Regions from separate parts of the Jeotgalibaca dankookensis genome, predicted to be linked through region 2. Evidence: a T-box and tRNA genes for the amino acid it is inferred to sense, from the RefSeq annotation. Region 2 holds a T-box; the other holds one or more tRNA genes.

Region 1 (10,951 bases), 970 kb from region 2:
TGGACCGCATTGATAAGCTCTTAGCCGTTTACTTGCCTGATCCGGATGCGGAATTGAAAAAGGGGCTATTGAGACAGCTAGATATCCTCTGGGAAATTGATAACCATTATGCTCGCAAAGAACATTCTTATTTCCCAATCATGGAGCGTTATGGTTTGTTGGCGCCACCGAAAGTTATGTGGGGAGTAGATGATCAAATTCGCGATTTAATTCGCGATTTTCGTCAAGCCATCTCTGATGATAAGTTGGAAGGGTTAAACTTTGAAACGGTTAAATATGAAATTGAAGAAATGATTGTGAAGGAAGAAGAAATTATGTTACCGATGATTTCTCCTTTCTTTAATGAAGACGACTGGATTTCTATTGCCGAAGAGTCAGATGAAATTGGGTATTGCATCATTAAACCAGAAGTAAAATGGACGCCTCAACGGGCATCCTTTGAATCTTCTGATGCTTTGGACGATGATACTATCTCTTTAGATACGGGGTATCTAACACACAAAGAATTACAAAAGATTTTAGATTTACAACCGTTAGAATTAACGTTTGTAGATGCCAATGATATTGTTAAATATTTTAATAATGGCCCCGGAGAAAAACTTCTCCCCCGGACGCAAAATGCTATTGGTCGTGAAGTCTATAATTGCCATCCACCTAAAAGCCAGCCTATTGTACGCCAATTAATTGCCGACTTTAAAGCAGGTAAAAAAGAGATTGAACAATTGTGGTTCCGTATGAAAGGAACTTATATTATGGTTAGTTATGCAGCTGTTCGCGATGACGATGGCACTTATATGGGAACTTTAGAATGGGTACAAAATATCGAAAATATCATTGATATTGATGAAGAAAAACGGACAATCGAATAGATTGTCTGTTTTTTTGATTAAGATAACATCTCTAACTTATCATTCAACTTTTGGTAAATGGTTTTCATGAACGGTTCAGTAGACAATACAACTGCTTGGTCTCGTTCCACCCAGTCTAAGGCACTATTTTCATCTGATTTTATAACTAGAGATTCTCTTTCGTCTGCTTGTAGTAAATAGGTAACATTAAGATGCAAGTGCTCTGCAATTTTTTCGCCTCTTTTTTCATGCGCCGGTACATCTAGAATTTCTAGTGCATAAATCTCTTCACGCAGTGCTTTTAAACTCTCTAAACCAGTCTCTTCATTTGCTTCTTTTAAAGCAACGCGAAGAAAATTGGCGTCCCCGTCTACATGCCCACCTACCCATGCCCAAGAGTCATAAATATTATGATACGCCATAACTACTTTTTTTAAATTTTGATTGACAATCCATGCCGAGGCTGTAAAATGCGCTAATTTATTTTCACGTGTCAATAAATCTTGGTAAGTATCAATATACTCTAACATACGAGCTTTATCAGTTCTTTCTTGTTCATTATAAGGTTGATAAGCCATAATCTCTTGACGAATATCCATTTGAACACTTCCTTTTCATCTATTTATTTCATTATAGGAACACACGTTCGCTTTGTCAATTTAAAAATAAGGAAAGAATGGGATTTGAACCGCTCCCTTCTTCCCTTCAATTTATAAAATAATAACGCTAATTAAAAAACTGATTAGTAAAATTGCAATAGGTACGGTAATAATAAAAGCAGTAATCCCTACAAGCGTGCGATCTTCTCGCCAAACAATAGCAATTAAGTTACCTACAACACTCACAAAAGCAGCTAGCATCCCTGTTAACGCAAAAAGAAAAAGAATCCAATCCATAGTCGAATGGGTCAATTGATTGCCACTACCAAACCGTGGTTCTAAATAAGCAACGAGCCCCCAACTTATTAGAAAATAGATTATTCCCCAAACGGATATTTTCCCCAATTTTGTTTGCGGAAGAATGTATTTTTTCATCTTGTTTCCTCCTTTTATTGTTTGGTACTGCTCCCATCTTGATAATTAATTTCATAACCATCTTGAATATTGAAAATATAAACATTGAAGTATAAGCCATCATCTTCTACTGATTGTGCCATCATATGGACCCCTCGTGCTACTAATTCTTCATCGCGAAAAACAGGTTGGACCTTATAGCGTACGTGGTGGCCAGTTTGCTCTAAGTAATAAGCAATATCGTTTTCAAAACGTAACATGTGTGGGTTATTTAAACTCCTTGTACCCGTCATTAAATTACGAATATTATTATTTTCACCCGTCAGTTGAAAACCAATCAGATGACTCCGATTATATAGCCATTGACCATTTTCGAGTTCCCTTTGGTTCCAACCAGATGGGTCAATATATAAACTCTCGCGCTCAGTCGTGGGATATAAATCCGTACTTAACATCGCATGAGCCGGACCGACCCGATTAAAGCGATCAATTTCACTGAACGATTGCCAACTTCCATCTTCGAGAGATAATTCATCAGGCGTGAATTCAGGAACATTATTATTAATTTCAATCACTTGATTGACGCCATCATACTCCAGATAAGTTAACTCTGATTCTGGGATGGATTCGGTCATAAAAATTGATTCAACAAACTCTTCTATAACCGGAATTGGTTGCGTTAAAAGTACAAAAAAGGTTGCGGAAACAGTTAAGATGGCTGTAATCACTTTCAATTTTATATCTAATTCATCTTTCTTTTTTCGTGATCTAGCCATTTTTTATCCTTTCTCAAAACCTTCATCGCGTAAATAACCTTCACACGCTTCTTTCGTTTTAAAGACAGCCTCTACTTGACCATCTGGTAATAAAATAGTCCATACAGGATTTTCATAAGTGAGTTGCAAGCGATCACCATTTATATGCACCCAGTCTTCAAAGTAACCATCTTCATAGCCATCTTCAGTCTTTTTGAGGTGAGCAATCGCCTTTTCAACCCACTCGCGAATTTCTTCTTCATCTTCATCAAGTACGGATACATATCCTTTTTGTGTCTCTTCCTTTGGTAAATAGCCAGCATAAATTAACGCATTTCCGTTTGGATGCAAAAATCGGACAACCGTGGTTTTGGCAACCGCACTTTCTTTAAAATGATAATTTAATCGGTTTAGAGACACTGGAACGGCTTCTAATTCTTCATAACTGTCAAAAATTCTCTTTTTCTCTTCAAATGATAAGGGCATTTTTTCCACCTCTTCTAATGTGATACACCATTGGTATTATAGCAGAAATCGAAGCGTCTGTTTAGGACCTCTCCGATTTGCCGTTTAAATATAATAAAGATTCTCTGATGGGTATTCCGGGTCACTTGTAATATCGATCCCTAGATTGCGTAAAATTTGTTCGTCATCTTTTTTCAGCATAACAGTTGAATGGGCTTGAACGCCTTCTAACTCATAGAGTTTATTGTAGCACATTTGGGCGGTTGGGTTGGTAACTGCACTAATGGCAAGAGCGATTAGAATTTCATTGGCATTGAGTACGGGGCGGCGATTTCGCAACACATCAGATTTTGTCTTTTGAATGGTTTCAAGAATAGCTAAAGAAAGTAGAGGGATTTCATCTGCAACATTGGCTAGTTGTTTAATCGAATTTAAAATAGCCGCAGAAGAAGAATCCATTAAGTTAGAAGTACGTCCTGTTACGATTTGACCATTTTTTAGTTCAAAAGCAATGACGGCAGGTGTCTCGTTTGTTTCTGAACGTTTCCGACAGCGTTTGGCATAGTCTCTAGCCGGTTGTACTGCTGGGCGATCCGTTTGTTTTAAATTGGCTTGATCTAGCAAAATTTGCATGCTTGAAACAATATCTTTCCCTAACAAACCTTTTTTATAGTCACATTGAACAGTAAAACTTCTCCGAATGATTTCTTGGTTTGATGCTTCACGTACCACTTCATCATCTACAATACCAAAGCCTACTCGGTTTACACCCATATCCGTTGGCGATTGATAAATGGATTCTTTTTTGGTGATTCTTTCGATAATTCTTTTGATGACCGGAAAGATTTCAATATCACGGTTATAATTAACCGCTACTTCTTTGTAAGCCTCAAAGTGAAAATTATCAATCATGTTCATATCTTTTAGATCAACCGTTGCTGCTTCATAAGCCATATTCAACGGATGTTTCAGACTGATATTCCAAACAGGAAAGGTTTCGAACTTGGAATAGCCTGCAGAGCGGCCTTGTTGATTTTCATGGTAAAGTTGATTTAAACAAGTTGCCAATTTGCCGCTTCCCCCACCTGGCGCAGTCATCACTACAATCGGTTTGGTTGTTTCAATATAGGGGTTAGAGCCAAATCCTTCTTTACTAACAATCATGTCAACATTTGAGGGATACCCTTCAATACTTTTATGAGTATAGACTTTCATATCGCGCTTTTCCAATTTATTTATAAATAATTTGGTATTCGGTTGACCATGGTAGCGCGTAATAACCACACTATTAACCGAAAGTCCTAAACTTCTAAATTCATCGATTAAACGGAAAACTTCCATATCATAAGTAATTCCGTAATCCCCACGAATTTTATTCCGTTCAATATCACCTGCATAGACACAGATAACGATTTCTGCTTTGTCGGATAAGCGTTGTAAGATTTTAATTTTAGCATCTTCATCAAACCCGGGGAGGACACGTTTTGCGTGTTTGTCACCAATGATTTTTCCACCAAATTCCAAATATAATTTATCATAGTGGCTAACGCGCTCTGCAATATAGCGACTCTGCTCTTCGACATATTTTTTAGAATCAAAACCTATTTTATTCATTATTTACCTCCTCGAAATTCCTTAACTCTATCTATTATATCCTTATTCTGATTGATGGCAATGTCTTAATTTAAAGTTGACAAATCTGCGTTTCTAACGGTATACTAGTACTGTTACTTCCTCATTTTGAGCCGTTAGTTCAGCGGGAGAATGCTTCCTTGACAGGGAAGAGGTCACAGGTTCAAATCCTGTACGGCTCATACTTAATCAAAGCCTTGTAATGCCGTTAGAGCGGACATTACAAGGCTTTTTTCATTCCCATTCCTGATAATTCTCAAAGGTTTTTTGATAATCTTTAATGATACTGGTTTTGCGTGTTTTAAGCACAGCAATTGCACCTAACAATTGATCGGGTTCATCCGTTAAATCACACTCTTCTTTTTGACGTTCCATAGCCTCTTCAACCGGTTCATAAGGCGCTGCTTGTTTTATTTCATTTAAAATTTTATAGATTTGTTTGCGCATCCGTTCCATCCGAATAGGTTCTGCAGCTTTAATTTCTTCTAAATGTGCCAGAACAACTCGAAAATGCAGATGACGTGTCATTCGCCCATCTTTTACATGCACATATTCCTTATTGAATGGTGAGACTCCTTGAGCTTGTCCATGAATTTGGTACCATCCATCATAAATTTCCCAAACGCCTTCTGGATCGTCCGGTTGAAAATCCCGTTTTAATTTAAAGGTTGGGTCCTCACCAGTAATTTCGGCTACCCACCTTTTTTCATCCGAGGTGTTTGGCATGAGTTGCAGTATTTGTGGTTTCATTTGGTCACATCCTTCTTTACTTGTCTCTTCTAGTTTACACCAAATGACTCTTTATAGTAGGAAAAATCTATTCGAATATGCGAATGGATTTAAATAGAAAACGGCTTCAGTTTGGTAGCATCAAGATTGCTACCGTCTACCGCATGTGATATATTTAAGGTATAAAAACGATTGCATCGATCGGTAAAAGAAAAGAGGGATGTTTATGGCACGAGGTGGAGGCCGCGGAGGAGGTGGCGGTGGCTCATTTGGCGGCGGCGGTATGCGCGGAGGAGGTGGCTCCTTCGGTGGTGCCCGTGGCAGTGGCGGTCGCAGCAGTCTAGGAGGTCGCGGTGGTGGCTCATTCGGCGGTGGTTCAAGTGGCGGCCGTGGTGGAAGCGGTGGCGGAATATTCGGTGGTGGCTACGGTGGACGCCCCATACGTACAGGGCCTATATTTATCAATAACTCTGGTAGAAGACGCCGCTATGGTGGTGGTCCCAATAATTCACCCGGTGGTTCTTCTGGTTGTGGTTCTCTCGTTCTAATCGGTTTTATTTTGATATTAGCTTTTGTTTTTATCAGTTCGATTGGAAATAGCGGATCAAACAGTAGCTCATCTATTGCGCCATCAACGATTGAGCGTCAGCCTTTACCGGCTGGTTCTGTTAATGAAACAGATTATTTCACAGATGATGCGAGTCCCAAATGGATTACGAACGATAGCCAGCTAAACAGTGGTCTTCGTTATTTCTATAAAAAAACGGGCGTTCAACCACACTTATACATTACAGACTCCATTAATGGCTCTTCAAATGCAAGTTATGAACAAGTTGAAGCTTTTGCAAATGACCTCTATGATGAGCTCTTTACAGATGAAGCACATTTGTTACTAGTTTTTTATGAAGGGATTCCAAACCAATATATCTCACATTACGTAACTGGCACCCAAGCTAAACAAGTCATTGATTCAGAAGCTGGCAGTATTTTGCTCGATTATATCGATCGCAACTACTATGATAGCAGCTTGACAGACGAACAGTTTTTCAGTCGTTCCTTTGAGGAAGCAGCTGACCGTATGATGGAAGTAACTACTTCACCTTGGATTCCGGTCCTCATCATATTTGGGGTTGGCGGTATTGTGATTGTTCTTTTCATCTGGTGGCGTAAACGTAAAGAACAAGAAGCGATTAAAGCCAAACAAACAGAAGAAATGCTTAACAAACCAATCGATACCTTTGGTACAGACTCTTTAGCAGATGAACTAGCAAAAAAATATTCAGACGATGATAAAAAATAATAAAAAAACTCAAGGGGGAAATAAATAATGGCAATTTTAGGACGCTTTTCAGATATTATCAGTGCAAATGTCAATGCAATCATTGACCGAATGGAAGAACCAGAAAAAATGATTGATCAATATCTTCGGGATATGATGGAAGACTTGGCGGAAGTAAAACAAAGTACAGCTGGTATCATGGCTGAGGAAACTCGTGCAAAACGCGAGATTGACCAAAACGAAGCAGAAGTAAACAAATATAACCAACTCGCTAAAAAAGCTTTGGAAGCTAATAACGAAGATGATGCGCGTATTTTCCTTTCTAAAAAACAAGAACTTGAAAGTGTCGGTGCTGGCTTAGCAACGAGTTATGCGGCTGCTCATGAAAATGCTGTTAAAATGCGTCAAATGCACGATAAGTTAGCAAAGGATATTGAAACATTACGCCAACGTCGTGCTATGATTAAAGGCAAACTTTCTGTTGCGAAAGCGCAAGAAACTTTAAATGATGTTTCAGACAATGTAACCAAATCTGAAAGTGCGATGGGGTCATTCAGTCGAATGGAAGACAAAGCCAATCGTTTACTAGACGAAGCAAACGCTATGTCTGAACTTAATTCTGAACCAATGGATTCCGCTAAAGCGCTAGAAGAAAAGTATGCAAACCAAACTTCAGCTGCAGTTGAAGATGAATTGGAAAGAATGAAAAAAGAATTAGGAAAATAATTATAAATAAGAAGTGGCTGAGACAAATGTCTCAGCCACTTCTTATTTATAATTAAAGATAAGATACCGTTATTCCTTTATTCAAATGGATAGGTTAATCCCCATTCTTTGCGTACTTCATCCATAATTTCTAATACATCAACCGTTTTTTCAAGTGTATGGTTTTGTTCTTTATTTAAAATCATTTGGGTAAAATTAGCTATTTCATAGTTTAAAGCTTGTTTAGAATCTCCCGCTTGAATAACTTGTTCTTGCCCCTCATTACTTGTAAAGCGCGCTTCAGATGCACGCGGATAATCAGTAATAGTTAAAAAACCTTTTTCAAAAGCTACCACACCATGTTTAGGCATTTTGGCACGGAAAGTGAGCGAGACAGTTGCCATTTCATTTTCAGCATTACGCATAATGATTGCTGATGTCTCATCAACACCTGATTGATGCAAGTTGCCCATTGTCTTCACTTCAGTCGGTTTACTTGTCAGGAATTGGCGTACAAATGAGAGTGCATACGTTCCAATATCAAACAGAGCTCCCCCCGCTAAGTCTTTATTGAAAAAATAAAGCGAAGGATCTTCCTCTTTGAAACTGCCAAAAGAAGCTTGAATCATTTTTAATGGACCTAAATCATTGCTGCTAATCCACTCTGTCAATTTTTTATAGAGTGGCATATTGTAAATAGTCATAGCTTCTGAAAGGTACAAGCCTTTCTCCTCTGCAAGTGTTTTTACCTCTGTTAATTGCGCACCATTTACGGTTATAACCTTTTCGCATAAAACATGCTTCCCCGCTTGCAAACTTTCTTTGATGAGTTGATAGTGATGACTATGTGGAACAGCAACATAAATCACATCAATGGCTTCATCTGCTAAGGCTGCCTCATAGGAATCATAAGTATGCGGAATATCGTATTTGCTTGCAAAATCTGTTGCTTTTGTATGCGTTCGCGATGCCACGCCGTATAAAACTGCCTCTTCTGCCGCAAATTGAGTGGCAAACTCACTCGCAATCGTTCCAGTACCTAGTATTGCCCAGTTTAATTGCTTCATATTAACGATGCCTCCCAAATATATTTTATTGAATCTACTATCTCTAAGTTACCATTAAATAGATAAAATAATAAACGATATCTGTTTCTTATGCGCGGTAACGAAGTGTTAAACCTTTTAGAAAATTACGAACATACCGATCCCCACAAGGCTTATAATTGCGATGACCTTCTTTGCGTAATACTGCGCTCAACTCACTTTTTGAAATTTCAACTCCTGCTTCACTTAACAGTTCTAACATGTCTTCACTCGTTAAAGAAAGAGCAATTTTTACTTTTTTAAGTAGTAAATTGTTTGCATTTTCTTCATTCAGTTCCATTTGCGGTTCAAAGCCATCGCGTACGCCACGCTGTGATGTAATTAATCCGTTTAAGAATCGCTCAAGATACTCATGACTTAACTCTAATTCATAGGCATCGTCTTGTTTATTTAACAATTTTTGGATGTCTTTTCTACTTAACGTCACCCCACCCATTTTAAAAATTTCTACCATATCAGCATCTTTAATATTTAATGCGTAACGCAAACGTGTTAAACGATCATTATTATTCATTTCGCTCCACCTTCCATTTCTCATTAAGATTATAACAAATTTTCTGATATACTAAAGTAAATGTTTAAAGGAAGAAGTGATTACCATTCATAAAGGGGTAACAAACCATACAATTAAAACCCAGACAACGCTCTTACCATTTCTACTTGAGACGCTATCAGGTCTCAGTCGGAATGCTGTTAAATCTATTTTAACAAGAGGGCAAGTGGCGGTTAACGGTAAGACAACAACCCAGCATAACCATCCTCTTGAACCAGGTGATATCGTTGGTATTACAAGTAATAAAGTTGCTAAGAAAACCACTGCTTTAAAAGGCATCCGTATTTTGTACGAAGATGATGCTCTCATTATTATCCATAAAGACTCTGGTATTCTTTCTATGGCTGATCGTAGCCAAACTGAAATGACTGCTTACAGTCAATTAACCAGTTACGTTAAAGAAGAAAATAAAAAGAATCGTATTTATATTGTTCACCGTCTCGACCGTGATACATCTGGTGTTATGGTTTACGCTAAAACAGAAGCAATCAAATTAGCTCTTCAAAAAGATTGGCATACCATTGTAAAAGAGCGTACCTATATTGCACTCGTTGAAGGGGTGATAACTGAAGATAAAGGAACCATTCGTTCTTGGTTAACTGAAAGTAAAGCCATGAAAGTGCATTCTCATAACTATGATAATGGCGGTAAGCTCGCTGTGACCCATTACCGAAAAATACGTGCAAATGCACACTATTCTCTTTTAGAAGTTGAACTGGAAACAGGCCGGAAAAATCAAATTCGCGTCCATATGGAAGAAATTTATCACCCTGTTGCAGGTGATAAAAAATACGGCGCTCAGACAAACCCATTAAAACGTTTAGGGTTACATGCTTCAACGCTTTCATTCGTTCATCCTACTAGTGGTAAAATAATCCGCTATAATTCAAAAACACCTAAAGATTTTCTCTATCATTCTAAGTAATACCCATAAAAAAGCCTCTTCAAATAAAATTTGAAGAGGCTTTTTCGTTAGTTGGCAAATGCTCCTAAACCTTCATAATTATCGCTATGAATCACATCTGAACGTAAGTAGTTGATGATGGATTCAGGAATCTCCACACCTTCTGATTTATTTTTTTCATACCGTTGGTTTGATCCTTGACCGGGGTAACGGACACTTGTAAACCCTTCTGCAGGTTTCACAGCATTCAGTTCATTCATTGTTTGAGTAATATTCTCTTTAAAGGTTTCTGGATTACCAAATCTGGCCGGATCAATTATAATATATAATTGTCCTAAATTACGACCTGCATGGAGGTCATGGTACATTGAAGAAACATGTTTGCCAAAAGGTAAATTCATAAGTACCCCTGATAAAATATCTACCATCATCATTAAACCATACCCTTTAGGGCCCGCAATGGGAACAAGACCATTAACTGCATTTGGATCAGTTGTCGGATTCCCATTTTTATCAACTGCCCAGTCAGAAGGAATTTTATTACCCTTAGAACGTGCATCCAATATTTTACCCCAAGCTTGAACGGTTGTTGCCATATCGAAAACTAGTGGTGTTTTTGAAGAACTTGGTGCACTAAAGCCAATCGGATTCGTCCCGTAATAAGGTTCTGCTCCTCCAAATGGAACTGCCATTGGATCTGACTGCGTCATAGCAACTCCCACTAGTCCTTCTTCGGCAATTTTTCTTAAATAGTAAGATAGCGTTCCAGTATGACCACATTTCGAAACCCCTACTACTGCAACACCAGATTCCTTAGCCATTTCTATAGCAGGTTCCAAAGCTAAATTAGCAATGTATTGTCCTTGGGCATTATCCCCGTGGAACACTCCTGAACTTTCACCTGTCTTTTCAAAATGTATCGTCGGTTCACGAGTAATACCCCCTTTGTTAATCCGTTCTGC
Region 2 (10,951 bases):
AAATATGACTGAATACTTAATTCAATATGCAAATCGTTATCGCCAAGAATATCCCGATATAGAGCGTGCAACAAGCGAAGCCATGCAACTCTTCCAAGTCTCGTATGATTATGAAGGTGCCATGTCAATTATGAAGCAAGCGTTAGATAAAATTGAATCAGGCGCATTTGAGAAGGTAGAAAAAAGTTATCGTGAAGACAAAAAGCGTCAGTCCTAAAATATACGGGACCTCTATATAAAACAAGTAAAGCTGAGACATAGCGTTTTATGTCTCAGCTTTCGCTATGTAAAAAACAGAAAGGATTAAGCGATGATTTATTTTGATAATAGTGCAACAACAAAAATATTTCCAGAAGCATTAGAAACGTACTTTAAAGTCAGTGAGGAAGTCTTTGGAAACCCTTCTTCTTTGCATCAAGAAGGTGTCTATGCGGACCAGCTCCTTCAACAGGCACGCCAACAAGTAGCACGTCTGCTAGAGGTTTCCCCGCAGGAAATATACTTTACGAGTGGGGGAACCGAGGGTGATAATTGGGTGATTAAAGGAACTGCTATGGAAAAATACCCACATGGTAAACATATTATCACTTCTGCGGTTGAACATCCTGCAGTTTCAAAATCTATGAAGCAACTGGAAAAGCTAGGGTTTGAAATAACTTATCTCCCGGTAAATGAACGTGGTGTCATTTCAACTGCGGATTTAGAGCACGCTATTCGCACCGATACCATCCTCGTATCCTTAATAGCCGTTAATAATGAAGTAGGTGCCGTTCAACCACTTAAAGAAGTAGGCGATATTCTAGAGCACTACCCACGAATTCATTACCATGTGGATGCTGTCCAAGCAGTTACTGAACAGAGAGCAGTCATTACCCATTCGCGTATTGACTTTTTAGTCCTATCTGCGCACAAATTTAATGGTCCAAAAGGAGTAGGAATTGTTTATAAGAAAGCAGGCCGACGTTTAGCGCCATTGTTAAGTGGTGGTGGACAAGAGTCGGGCGAAAGAAGCTCTACTGAGAACTTGCCAGGTATAGCAGCGACCGCTCGTGCTCTTCGAATTACAATTGAAGATAATCTGGAAACCCGTCAACATGAAAAGAAATTGCGTGATTTACTTATGAAGTTTTTAAAATCATTTGCAGATGTCCGATTATTTAGTGGTGTAGAAGGGGCCGCACATATCATTTGCTTTGCGATGCGCGATGTCCGAGGGGAAGTTATGGTTCATGCGTTTGAAGATGCAGGAGTCATCCTTTCAACGACAAGTGCTTGTGCAAGTAAAAAAAGTGATACACCGGCTACGTTACAGGCTATGGGAGTTTGTGATAGTTGGTCGCGTTGCGCCGTACGCATCAGTTTGTCAAAAGACAATACGGTCGAAGAAGTCGAGGACTTTAAAAAAATATTTGATCAGTTACATAGAAAATTTAAAAAAATACAAAAGTAAGAAGGAATGACAAATGGAGACACGTATCCAAATTCGTTTTGGAGAATTATCAACGAAAGGTAAAAATAAAAAGAGGTTTGTCCAACAATTAACTAGAAATATACGACAAGCGACATTCGCTTTTCCTCAAATTGAAGTGAAGCCAACACATGACTTTATATTTCTTAATTTAAATGGAGAAGATGAAGCAGCTGTAATCGAACGCTTAAAAGACATATTTGGGATAGCTAATTTTTCACCTGTTTATGTCTTACCACGTGACTACGAAAGGGCACAAACTTTTATTGTCGAAGCATTAGGTAAAAAAGCCAAAGCAGGGACCACCTTTAAAGTGGACACCCGTCGATCTGACCATACCTATGAACATGACACTGCTTGGATAAATTCAAAATTGGGAGCAGCTATATTAGACGCATATCCGGACCTGCGGGTTAAAATGAAAAATCCTGAGATACGAATTCGTTTTGATGTAAAAGAAGATTATTTTTTAGTGAGTACAGAAACTTATTCTGGAGCTGGCGGATTACCAGTAGGATCAAATGGTCGCGGTATGCTGATGCTTTCTGGAGGTATTGACTCTCCTGTTGCAGGCTATTTGGCGATGAAACGCGGCGTTCAAATTGAAGCCTTGCATTTTCACAGCCCCCCTTATACCAGTCCTCAAGCTTTGAAAAAAGCACAAGATTTAACGACAAAATTAACACGATTTGGCGGAGAAATCTCTTTTATTGAAGTTCCTTTTACTGAAATACAAGAAGAAATAAAAGCTAAAATACCCGATGAATATGCCATGACGATTACAAGACGTATGATGTTGCGAATAACGGATAAGGTGCGTGCAAAAAAGAAGCATACTGTTATTTTTAATGGCGAAAGTTTAGGACAAGTTGCTTCTCAAACCTTAGACAGTATGGCGGTTATTAACGAAGTAACTTGCACGCCGATTATCCGGCCCCTCGCAACTATGGATAAAAATGAAATCATTGCGTTAGCTAAAAGAATTGATACCTTCGACTTATCAATTCAACCCTTTGAAGATTGTTGTACGTTATTTGCGCCACGTGCCCCCAAAACACGTCCGCATTTCGATAAAATTCATCGCTTTGAGCAGCTGTTAGATATTTCCGGATTGGTTGAGCGGAGTGTGGGTGGCATGATTGTGACTAAAATGAATGAGCAATTGTCTTCAAGCGAAAAAGGCCGAGACTATTCTGCCTTACTATAAGAAGTGTTATTTCTTACAATTGTACCTTTTATTGGTATAATAGAATTAAATCATTTAAGGAGGAATAATTATGGAAATTACACGTAAAGGTCAAGCAATTCCACTAGAAGGTACCGTACCAACAGTAGGGGAAGCTATTCCCTCATTTTCATTAACAACTATCAAAGGTGAAACGGTGAGTAATGAGACCTTAAAAGGTCAATTAGCAATATTGAGCGTTTTCCCTGACATCAATACAAGTGTATGCGACCAACAAACACGCACCTTTAATGAAAAGGCTGCTAATATTGATAATATCCAACTTATTTCAGTTTCTAGAAACACCAAGGAAGAATTGAACAACTGGTGCGCAGCACAAGGTTTAGACATGGAAATGTGGATTGACGATAAGGGTGAGTTTGGCCAAGCATTTGGAATTAATATGCCAAGTTTAGATAAACTAGCGCGTAGCGTTTTTGTGATTACAGCAGATGGGCTATTAGCTTACAAAGAAATTGTTCCAGAAATGGTTGAGGAACCAAACTACGATGCAGCAATAGGTGCGGCAAAAGATTTACTTTAAAAATGATTCATTTGATGATAGACTATCTAAGTAAAGATGCGATTGGACTAGGAAAAGTAATTTCGTAAACGTTACACAGAGAAAAAAGTGAATGGTGAGAGCTTTTTTAACGAACGCGATGAAAGTAGCCTAGGAGCAAGTGAAATGAAGGGGAACTGTGTAATTTTACTCGGAGATACCTCCGTTATCAAATTGAGAGATGGGTAGAGTATGCCCATAAGTTTAGGTGGTACCGCGAGTTAATCGTCCTGCATAGTTGCAGGGCGTTTTTTTTATTTAAATATGAAAGGATGAAAATGATGACAGTAGAAGAAAGTATGTCAACCAAATATCAACCCTTAGAAGTTGAAAAAGGTAAATATCAAGAGTGGGTTCACAATAAATTGTTCCGTCCAAATGGAAATATGGAGGCAAAACCTTACTCCATCGTTATTCCCCCACCAAATGTCACTGGCCGCTTACACTTAGGCCATGCATGGGATGTTACCTTACAAGATATGTTGATTCGTATGAAACGCATGCAAGGATATGACACCTTATGGTTACCAGGTATGGATCATGCAGGAATTGCAACGCAAGCTAAAGTGGAAGAGAAACTCGCTAAAGAAGGCATTTCTCGCTATGATTTAGGTCGAGAAGCTTTTGTTAACAAAGTATGGGAATGGAAAGAGGACTATGCCAGTGTTATCCGTGACCAATGGGAAAAAATGGGTATTTCTGTTGATTATGACCGTGAGCGTTTTACCTTAGACCAAGGGTTATCTGAATCGGTTCGAAAAGTCTTCGTCAAACTTTATGAAAAAGGGCTCATTTACCGTGGCGCTTATATCATTAACTGGGATCCAAAAGCACAAACGGCACTTTCGGATATCGAAGTGATTCATAAAGATGTCAATGGTGCTTTCTATCATTTCCGCTACCCTTTAGCGGATGGAACGGGCTATTTAGAATTAGCAACAACGCGTCCTGAGACAATGTTAGGAGATACTGCCGTGGCGGTTCATCCAGAAGATGAACGTTATAACCAACTAATTGGTAAATCAATTATGCTGCCATTAGTTAACCGCGAAATTCCAATTATAGCAGACGACTATGTTGATCGAGAATTTGGAACGGGTGTCGTTAAAATTACCCCGGCTCACGATCCTAATGACTTTGAAATTGGTTTACGCCATGATTTACAACAACTAGTTGTTATGAATAAAGATGCAACGATGAATGAATTAGCAGGGAAATACCAAGGTATGGATCGTTTTGTAGCGCGTAAAGCGATTGTAAAAGATATGGAAGAATTAGGACTTTTAGTTAAAGTTGAAGAAATGGTTCACAGTGTAGGTCATTCGGAGCGAACAGACGTAGTAGTAGAACCACGTATTTCAACCCAATGGTTTGTAAAAATGCAACCACTAGCTGAATCGGCGATGGCAAACCAAACGACAGATGATAAAGTTAATTTTTTCCCGGAACGATTTGAAGGAACCTTTATGCGGTGGATGGAAGGCGTCCATGATTGGGTTATTTCGCGTCAATTGTGGTGGGGACATCAAATACCAGCTTGGTATCATAAAGAAACAGGAGAAATGTTTGTCGGAATGGAGGGACCAGCGGATATAGAAAACTGGGAACAAGATCCAGATGTTTTGGATACTTGGTTTAGTTCTGCTCTATGGCCATTTTCAACGATGGGGTGGCCGGATGAAGAATCTGCTGACTTTAAGCGTTATTTCCCAACCAGTACCTTGGTGACCGGTTATGATATTATTTTCTTCTGGGTCAGTCGGATGATTTTCCAATCACTCGAATTTACTGACCAAGCACCATTTGAGAACGTTTTGATTCATGGCTTGATACGTGATGAAGATGGACGTAAAATGAGTAAATCATTAGGAAATGGTATTGATCCAATGGAAGTCATTGAACAATACGGAGCCGATGCCTTGCGTTGGTTCTTAGCCAATGGTTCGGCGCCAGGGCAAGATGTGCGCTTTAGTTATGAAAAGATGGATGCATCTTGGAACTTTATTAATAAAATTTGGAATGCCAGTCGCTATGTACTAATGAACTTGGACGGATTAACTTACAATCAGATTGATATCTCAGGGGAGAAAACACTGGCTGATAAATGGATCCTTTCTAAGTTAAATCGAACCATTGAAAAAGTTACCGAACTCTTTGATAAGTTTGAATTTGGAGAAGCTGGTAAGACACTTTATCATTTCATTTGGGATGATTATTGTGATTGGTACATCGAAATGACAAAAGAAGTGCTTCAAGGCGAGGACGAAACAGCCAAACATACAGCTCGTAGTGTACTAGCTTACGTTTTGGATAATATTTTACGTCTGCTACATCCAATTATGCCTTTTGTAACGGAAGAAATTTGGCAAAATGCACCGCATGAAGGAACGTCTATTGTGGTTGCGGATTACCCAACGTTTGATAAAGAATTCATTGATTCTGAATCTGAATCGGCAATGGATAAATTGATTGGATTGATACGTGGTGTTCGTAACATCCGTAATGAAATGAATACTCCACTATCTAAAAAAGTTCCGATGCAAATAAACGTTCTAGATGAAGAAACGGAAAGAATATTTACACAAAACCAAGCTTATATTATTCGTTTTTGTAACCCTGAAAGTCTAGAAATAGGTCAGAATATTGAAACCTCAGGTGAAACAGTAACGGCAATTATATCTGGTGGTGAGGTCCATATGCCTTTAGCTGGTTTAATTAAATTAGAAGATGAAATCACCCGTCTAAGTGGAGAAGCAGCTAAACTTGAAAAAGAAGTTGACCGAGTTGTTAAAAAACTTTCTAATGATAAGTTTATCAACAAGGCGCCACAAAAAGTTGTTGAAGCAGAACAAATCAAAGAAAAAGATTATCGTGAAAAATTAGCAACTGTAAAAGAGCGGATTGAAAAATTAAAAGAGCAACTATAAAAAATAAGAGATGGCTGAAAAATCAGCCATCTCTTTAGAGTGAAGGTGAAAAGGTGTTTACGACTTATGAAGAAGCACTGGATTGGATTCATACAAGAAGAGGTTTCGGACCAAAACCAGGTATACGACGAATGGAATGGTTAATGAACAAAATGAATCATCCTGAAAGAGACTTTCCATCCATCCATATTGCTGGAACGAATGGAAAGGGCTCAACAGTCGCTTATTTGACCAGTTTATTTCAAACAGCTGGCCATAGTGTAGGGAGTTTCACATCCCCTCATATTATGAAATTTAATGAGCGAATCAGCTTAAACGGAACGCCAATTTCTGACGAAACGGTTAGACAGTTAGCCAATGACCTCTATCCTTTATGTGAAGAAATTTCGCAGACTGAATTAGGCGGATTAACAGAATTTGAAGTCGTTACGGCTATGATGTTTCGCTATTTTTCAATGTCTCAACCAGATGTCGTTTTGATAGAGGTTGGCTTGGGTGGTCTTTATGATAGTACAAATATAGTCACTCCAGAGGTAACCATTATTACCACTATTGGTATGGATCATGTGCAAATATTAGGAAATAGTTTGGAAGAAATTGCCTTTCAAAAAGCTGGTATTCTTAAAAAAGGAGTTCCGGCTATTTTAGGAAATATTCCCGATACAGCTAAGAAAGTTATTTACGAGGTAGCTCAAGAGACTGAGAGTGGTGTTCAAGCTTATAAAGATGATTTTCAAGCGATTGATTTACCAAAAAAGCAGGCCTTTCATGAATACTTTAATTTTCAAAATTCAAACCAATTTATAGAAAATATTGCGATTAGCTTAATGGGACATCATCAAGTTGATAATGCGGCAACGGCTCTCCAGGCTTTTCTTTTATACTGTGATCGTTTGGGGTTAACATATTCCAAAGAGACGATTAGAAAAGGCTTTAAAGAAACTTTTTGGCCGGTACGGATGGAAATTATTTCTCAGAAGCCTTTTATTATTTTAGATGGTGCACATAACGAGCCAGCACTCAGTGCACTTTTAGAGACTATAGAGGGTAACTTTTCCGATAAAAAAATAAAAATACTCTTTGCGGCTTTGACGACAAAAGAGCTTGAAAAAATAGCCATATGGTTACAAAAAATTCCCAATCATGAAATACATCTTACAACGTTTGATTTTCCACGTGTTGCAAGCCTAGCTGATTTAAAGGAACGGATGGCTATTCCAAAAGCAATCTATCATGAAGACTGGAAACAAGCGTTAAATAGTCTGAAAGCAAACTTAACCGATGATGAAATCTTGCTTGTGACTGGCTCCTTGTACTTCCTATCTGATGTCCGGCATTTCTTTATGGATGATAGTTTGTCAAATTAAGTGCAACACCTCTTCCATAAAGACCTCGTGAGGCGTTCGGTAGCCAAGACATTTTCTTGGTCTATTATTAATCAGGTACAAAGCTTTTTGAAGTTCTTCCTGTTCCACATGATCAAAGTTGGTTCTCTTCGGAAAGAACTCCCTCAGGAGTCCATTACTGTTTTCATTGCTTCCTCGTTGCCAAGAAGAATAAGGATCTGCGAAATAAACAGGGATGCTTAAGTCTTCTTCAATGACAGGATAACAGCTGAATTCCTTTCCTCTGTCTGTCGTAAAACTTTGGAAGGCAGTTTCAGGAAAAAGCGTAGTCAGTTTTCGTATAGCCCCTTCCATTGAGGAAGCGGAACGGTTGGGAATTTTGATGGCGAGGTACCAGCGGCTTTTCCTCTCTAGGAAAGTAGCAACGCAACCTTTTGCCTGTCCGCGTCCTGATACGACGGTGTCCAGCTCCCAGTGACCGAAGGTCGTTCGCTTCTTGACGTCTTTTGGTCGTTTTGAAATAGAGGTTCCGATATTGAATCTTCCTCTGGTTTCTTTTGGTTTCTGTCGTTTGCCTTTTTGTCTCAGAACGGACAATGGAACTTGTAAGAGACCGTAATAGAGCCAGCGATAGATTGTTTTGAAAGAAATTTTCCCTTGAAATAGCCGGCCTACAATTTGTTCTGGAGACGAGGTAAGAGTTAGTTTTTCCTGAACCTTTTCTTTGATTTCAGAAGTCAACTTTGATTTTGCTCCACAGTTCGCTTTCTTTTGTTTATAGCGTTCCTGTGCCTGATCACACTGATAATATGGGTTCCTGTTCAGTTCCCGTGAAACAGAAGAAGGGGCACGACCAAGGATTCGAGCGATCCGGCGGATCGAAAAACCTAGATCACGAAGCGTTTCTATTTTTGAGCGTTCGGCTATGGTAAAATGAGTGTAGCTCATGGCGAGTCCTCCAGTCGAATGTTGTGTGGTAACTCCATTCTACACGAGGTCGTCATGGGTTTCTTTTATTTTACCTAGGTGTTGCACTTAATATTACAATTCATCGGATAAATAAAATAAAAAAACGTCATTTTACTTTTTTTGCATATTTATATCTATAGAAGGAAATAGAGGAGAGAAGATATGCAAGAGACAACATTAGTTCGAGAAGTTCCAAAATCATCACGACCACGTGAAAGACTAGCAAGCTATGGCGAAAAAGCACTTGCAACGCATGAATTGTTGGCAATTTTATTACGAACTGGTCCAAAAGATAGTAATGTTTTACAATTAGCGATGCGGGTATTAAATGAGTTTGAAGATCTTCACTCATTAAAAATGGCTTCAGTAGAAGAGCTGACAGCAATTAATGGTATCGGACCAACAAAAGCAATTGAAATCAAGGCTTGCATAGAGCTAGGATTACGCTTGGCTCATTCCTCCCAACTTAAAAGTGGAATTATTACCTCTACAAAAGCAGCCGGTGGTTTGTTTATGGAAGAGATGCGGGATCTACAGCAAGAGCATGTTATTGCACTTTATTTAAATACCAAAAATGAAATTATTAAAAAGAAAACAATCTTTGTGGGTAGCTTAAATAGCAGTGTGGCGCATCCGCGTGAAATATTTAGAGAAGCAGTTCGTTTTGCAGCAGCGCGAATTATTCTTGCCCATAATCATCCCTCGGGTAATCCAGAACCATCAGAGGCCGATTTAGTTTTTACAAGGAGAATGGTGGAGTGTGGTGAAATGATGGGGATTGATTTATTGGATCATTTTATTGTTGGAGACCAAAAATATATAAGCTTGAAAGAATACGGAATAATCTAGCACATTACTTGCAAACTTATCATTCTAACGGTATAATAAGCTTGTGTTTTTGTAAGGTAAAGAAAGTTATGTCGTGAACATTCCGATCGTACCATTTGCAAATAACATCAATATTTGTGCAAATTGCACGAGGAGGAATATTTACATGGAAAATGGAACAGTAAAATGGTTTAACTCAGAAAAAGGTTTTGGATTTATCGAACGTGAAAACGGAGAAGACGTATTCGTACATTTCTCAGCAATCAACAGCGATGGATTTAAAACATTAGAAGAAGGACAAGCAGTTTCTTTCGACATCGTTGAAGGCGATCGTGGACCTCAAGCATCAAACGTAGAAAAAATATAATTTTTTCAATCAATTGTAATGAAAAGTTGAGACATTTATATGTCTCGACTTTTTTTATTTTCTTAAAATATTAAAGATTTAATATAATTACGAATTTCTATTTTAAAGGACTTTTTTATGTTAAAATATGAGGGATGCTTTATTCAAAAAGAGGAAATGAGGTATAGAGGTGAATCAATTTTTCAATAATAAAAGAATGATCGTCTTATTAATTTCCGTTATTATTTTTATCAGTACAATTGCCTTCTCTATCACTCGTAGCCGAGAAGAAACGTCATCTTCGCAGTTGTTTATAAATGATATAACTAGTCTTGGGACAGCTATTTTAGCTAAACCAGGGGAGATAGCGGATAGTTTTGTGGACTCAGTGGATAATCTAATCCATACTTATGAAGAAAACCAACATCTAAAAAAGAAAATAGATGACTTAGAAAATATGCAAGCGAATCTGTATAGTCTTACAGAAGAAAACCAGGCTATGAAAGAAGAGTTAGCATTACAAAAAAACTTAACCGAATATACTAAAATTAATGCAACGGTTATTGCTCGAAATCCAGATACTTGGTTGGATCAAATTGTCATCGACAAAGGAAGTCGAGATGGTTTAGCAGTAGATATGTCTGTTATGTCAGGACAAGGACTGATTGGTCGTGTATCGGAAGTGAGTGCGACAACTGCTAAAGTATTACTGTTATCAACCAAAAATGCAGCTGCTAATCGTATCTCTGCAGAAATTCAAATGGCCGATTATACAATCCATGGTATTGTTGATAATTATGAGGAAAAGAGTCATTTATTAATTATGTCAGAGATCGACCCCAAAGCGAAAATCGAACTCGGGAAACAAATTGTTACTTCCGGTTTAGGTGGTATCTCTCCAAAAGGATTAGTCATTGGAACGGTAAAAGAAGTTAGAATGGATGAGCTTGGTTTATTCCAAGAGGTTACAATTGAACCTGCTGGAAATCTTTCGGATGCTTCTTTTGTAACAGTTATCGTTCGGGGGAGTGAGGTAATCGAGGAATGATTCGGAATCGTAAATTAAGCCATACCTACGTCATCCCGTTGATTATTTTTTTAGGATTGATTTTAGATGGCATTATTATGAATGTATTCTCCTCCCAATTAATCGATGGCAATTATGTGCTGGTACCGCGATTGATGATGGTATTATTAATTGTTTTATCGCTCTTATTTCCTAAACAGCCGCTCTTTTTTTATGCATTCATTTTTGGTGTTATTTATGACAGTTACTACGT

The links. The T-box of region 2 lies ahead of BW727_RS02315 (valine--tRNA ligase). A T-box ahead of a tRNA ligase gene usually reads a tRNA of that ligase, here a tRNA-Val.
Region 1: it encodes a tRNA-Val, which carries the amino acid that the T-box ahead of BW727_RS02315 (valine--tRNA ligase) is inferred to sense. The anticodon was not compared.

The regions. Positions count from the first base shown of each region.
Region 1 covers NZ_CP019728.1:1,594,543-1,605,493, forward strand. The annotation lists gene BW727_RS07830 (DUF438 domain-containing protein) at 1-869, shown strand, start outside; gene BW727_RS07835 (NUDIX hydrolase) at 887-1,447, opposite strand; gene BW727_RS07840 (hypothetical protein) at 1,559-1,882, opposite strand; gene BW727_RS07845 (DNA/RNA non-specific endonuclease) at 1,897-2,637, opposite strand; gene BW727_RS07850 (hypothetical protein) at 2,641-3,102, opposite strand; gene BW727_RS07855 (DUF1846 domain-containing protein) at 3,187-4,695, opposite strand; tRNA gene BW727_RS07860 (tRNA-Val) at 4,824-4,895, shown strand; gene BW727_RS07865 (hypothetical protein) at 4,948-5,463, opposite strand; gene BW727_RS07875 (hypothetical protein) at 5,669-6,742, shown strand; gene BW727_RS07880 (PspA/IM30 family protein) at 6,770-7,447, shown strand; gene BW727_RS07885 (Gfo/Idh/MocA family protein) at 7,525-8,493, opposite strand; gene BW727_RS07890 (YehS family protein) at 8,582-9,046, opposite strand; gene BW727_RS07895 (RluA family pseudouridine synthase) at 9,123-10,010, shown strand; gene allD (ureidoglycolate dehydrogenase) at 10,058-10,951, opposite strand, start outside.
Region 2 covers NZ_CP019728.1:466,157-477,107, forward strand. The annotation lists gene BW727_RS02295 (septation ring formation regulator EzrA) at 1-217, shown strand, start outside; gene BW727_RS02300 (cysteine desulfurase family protein) at 311-1,450, shown strand; gene thiI (tRNA uracil 4-sulfurtransferase ThiI) at 1,464-2,675, shown strand; gene tpx (thiol peroxidase) at 2,746-3,237, shown strand; T-box leader at 3,270-3,491, shown strand; gene BW727_RS02315 (valine--tRNA ligase) at 3,537-6,182, shown strand; gene BW727_RS02320 (bifunctional folylpolyglutamate synthase/dihydrofolate synthase) at 6,236-7,549, shown strand; gene BW727_RS02325 (IS30 family transposase) at 7,541-8,476, opposite strand; gene radC (RadC family protein) at 8,660-9,346, shown strand; gene BW727_RS02335 (cold-shock protein) at 9,492-9,692, shown strand; gene mreC (rod shape-determining protein MreC) at 9,862-10,719, shown strand; gene mreD (rod shape-determining protein MreD) at 10,716-10,951, shown strand, end outside.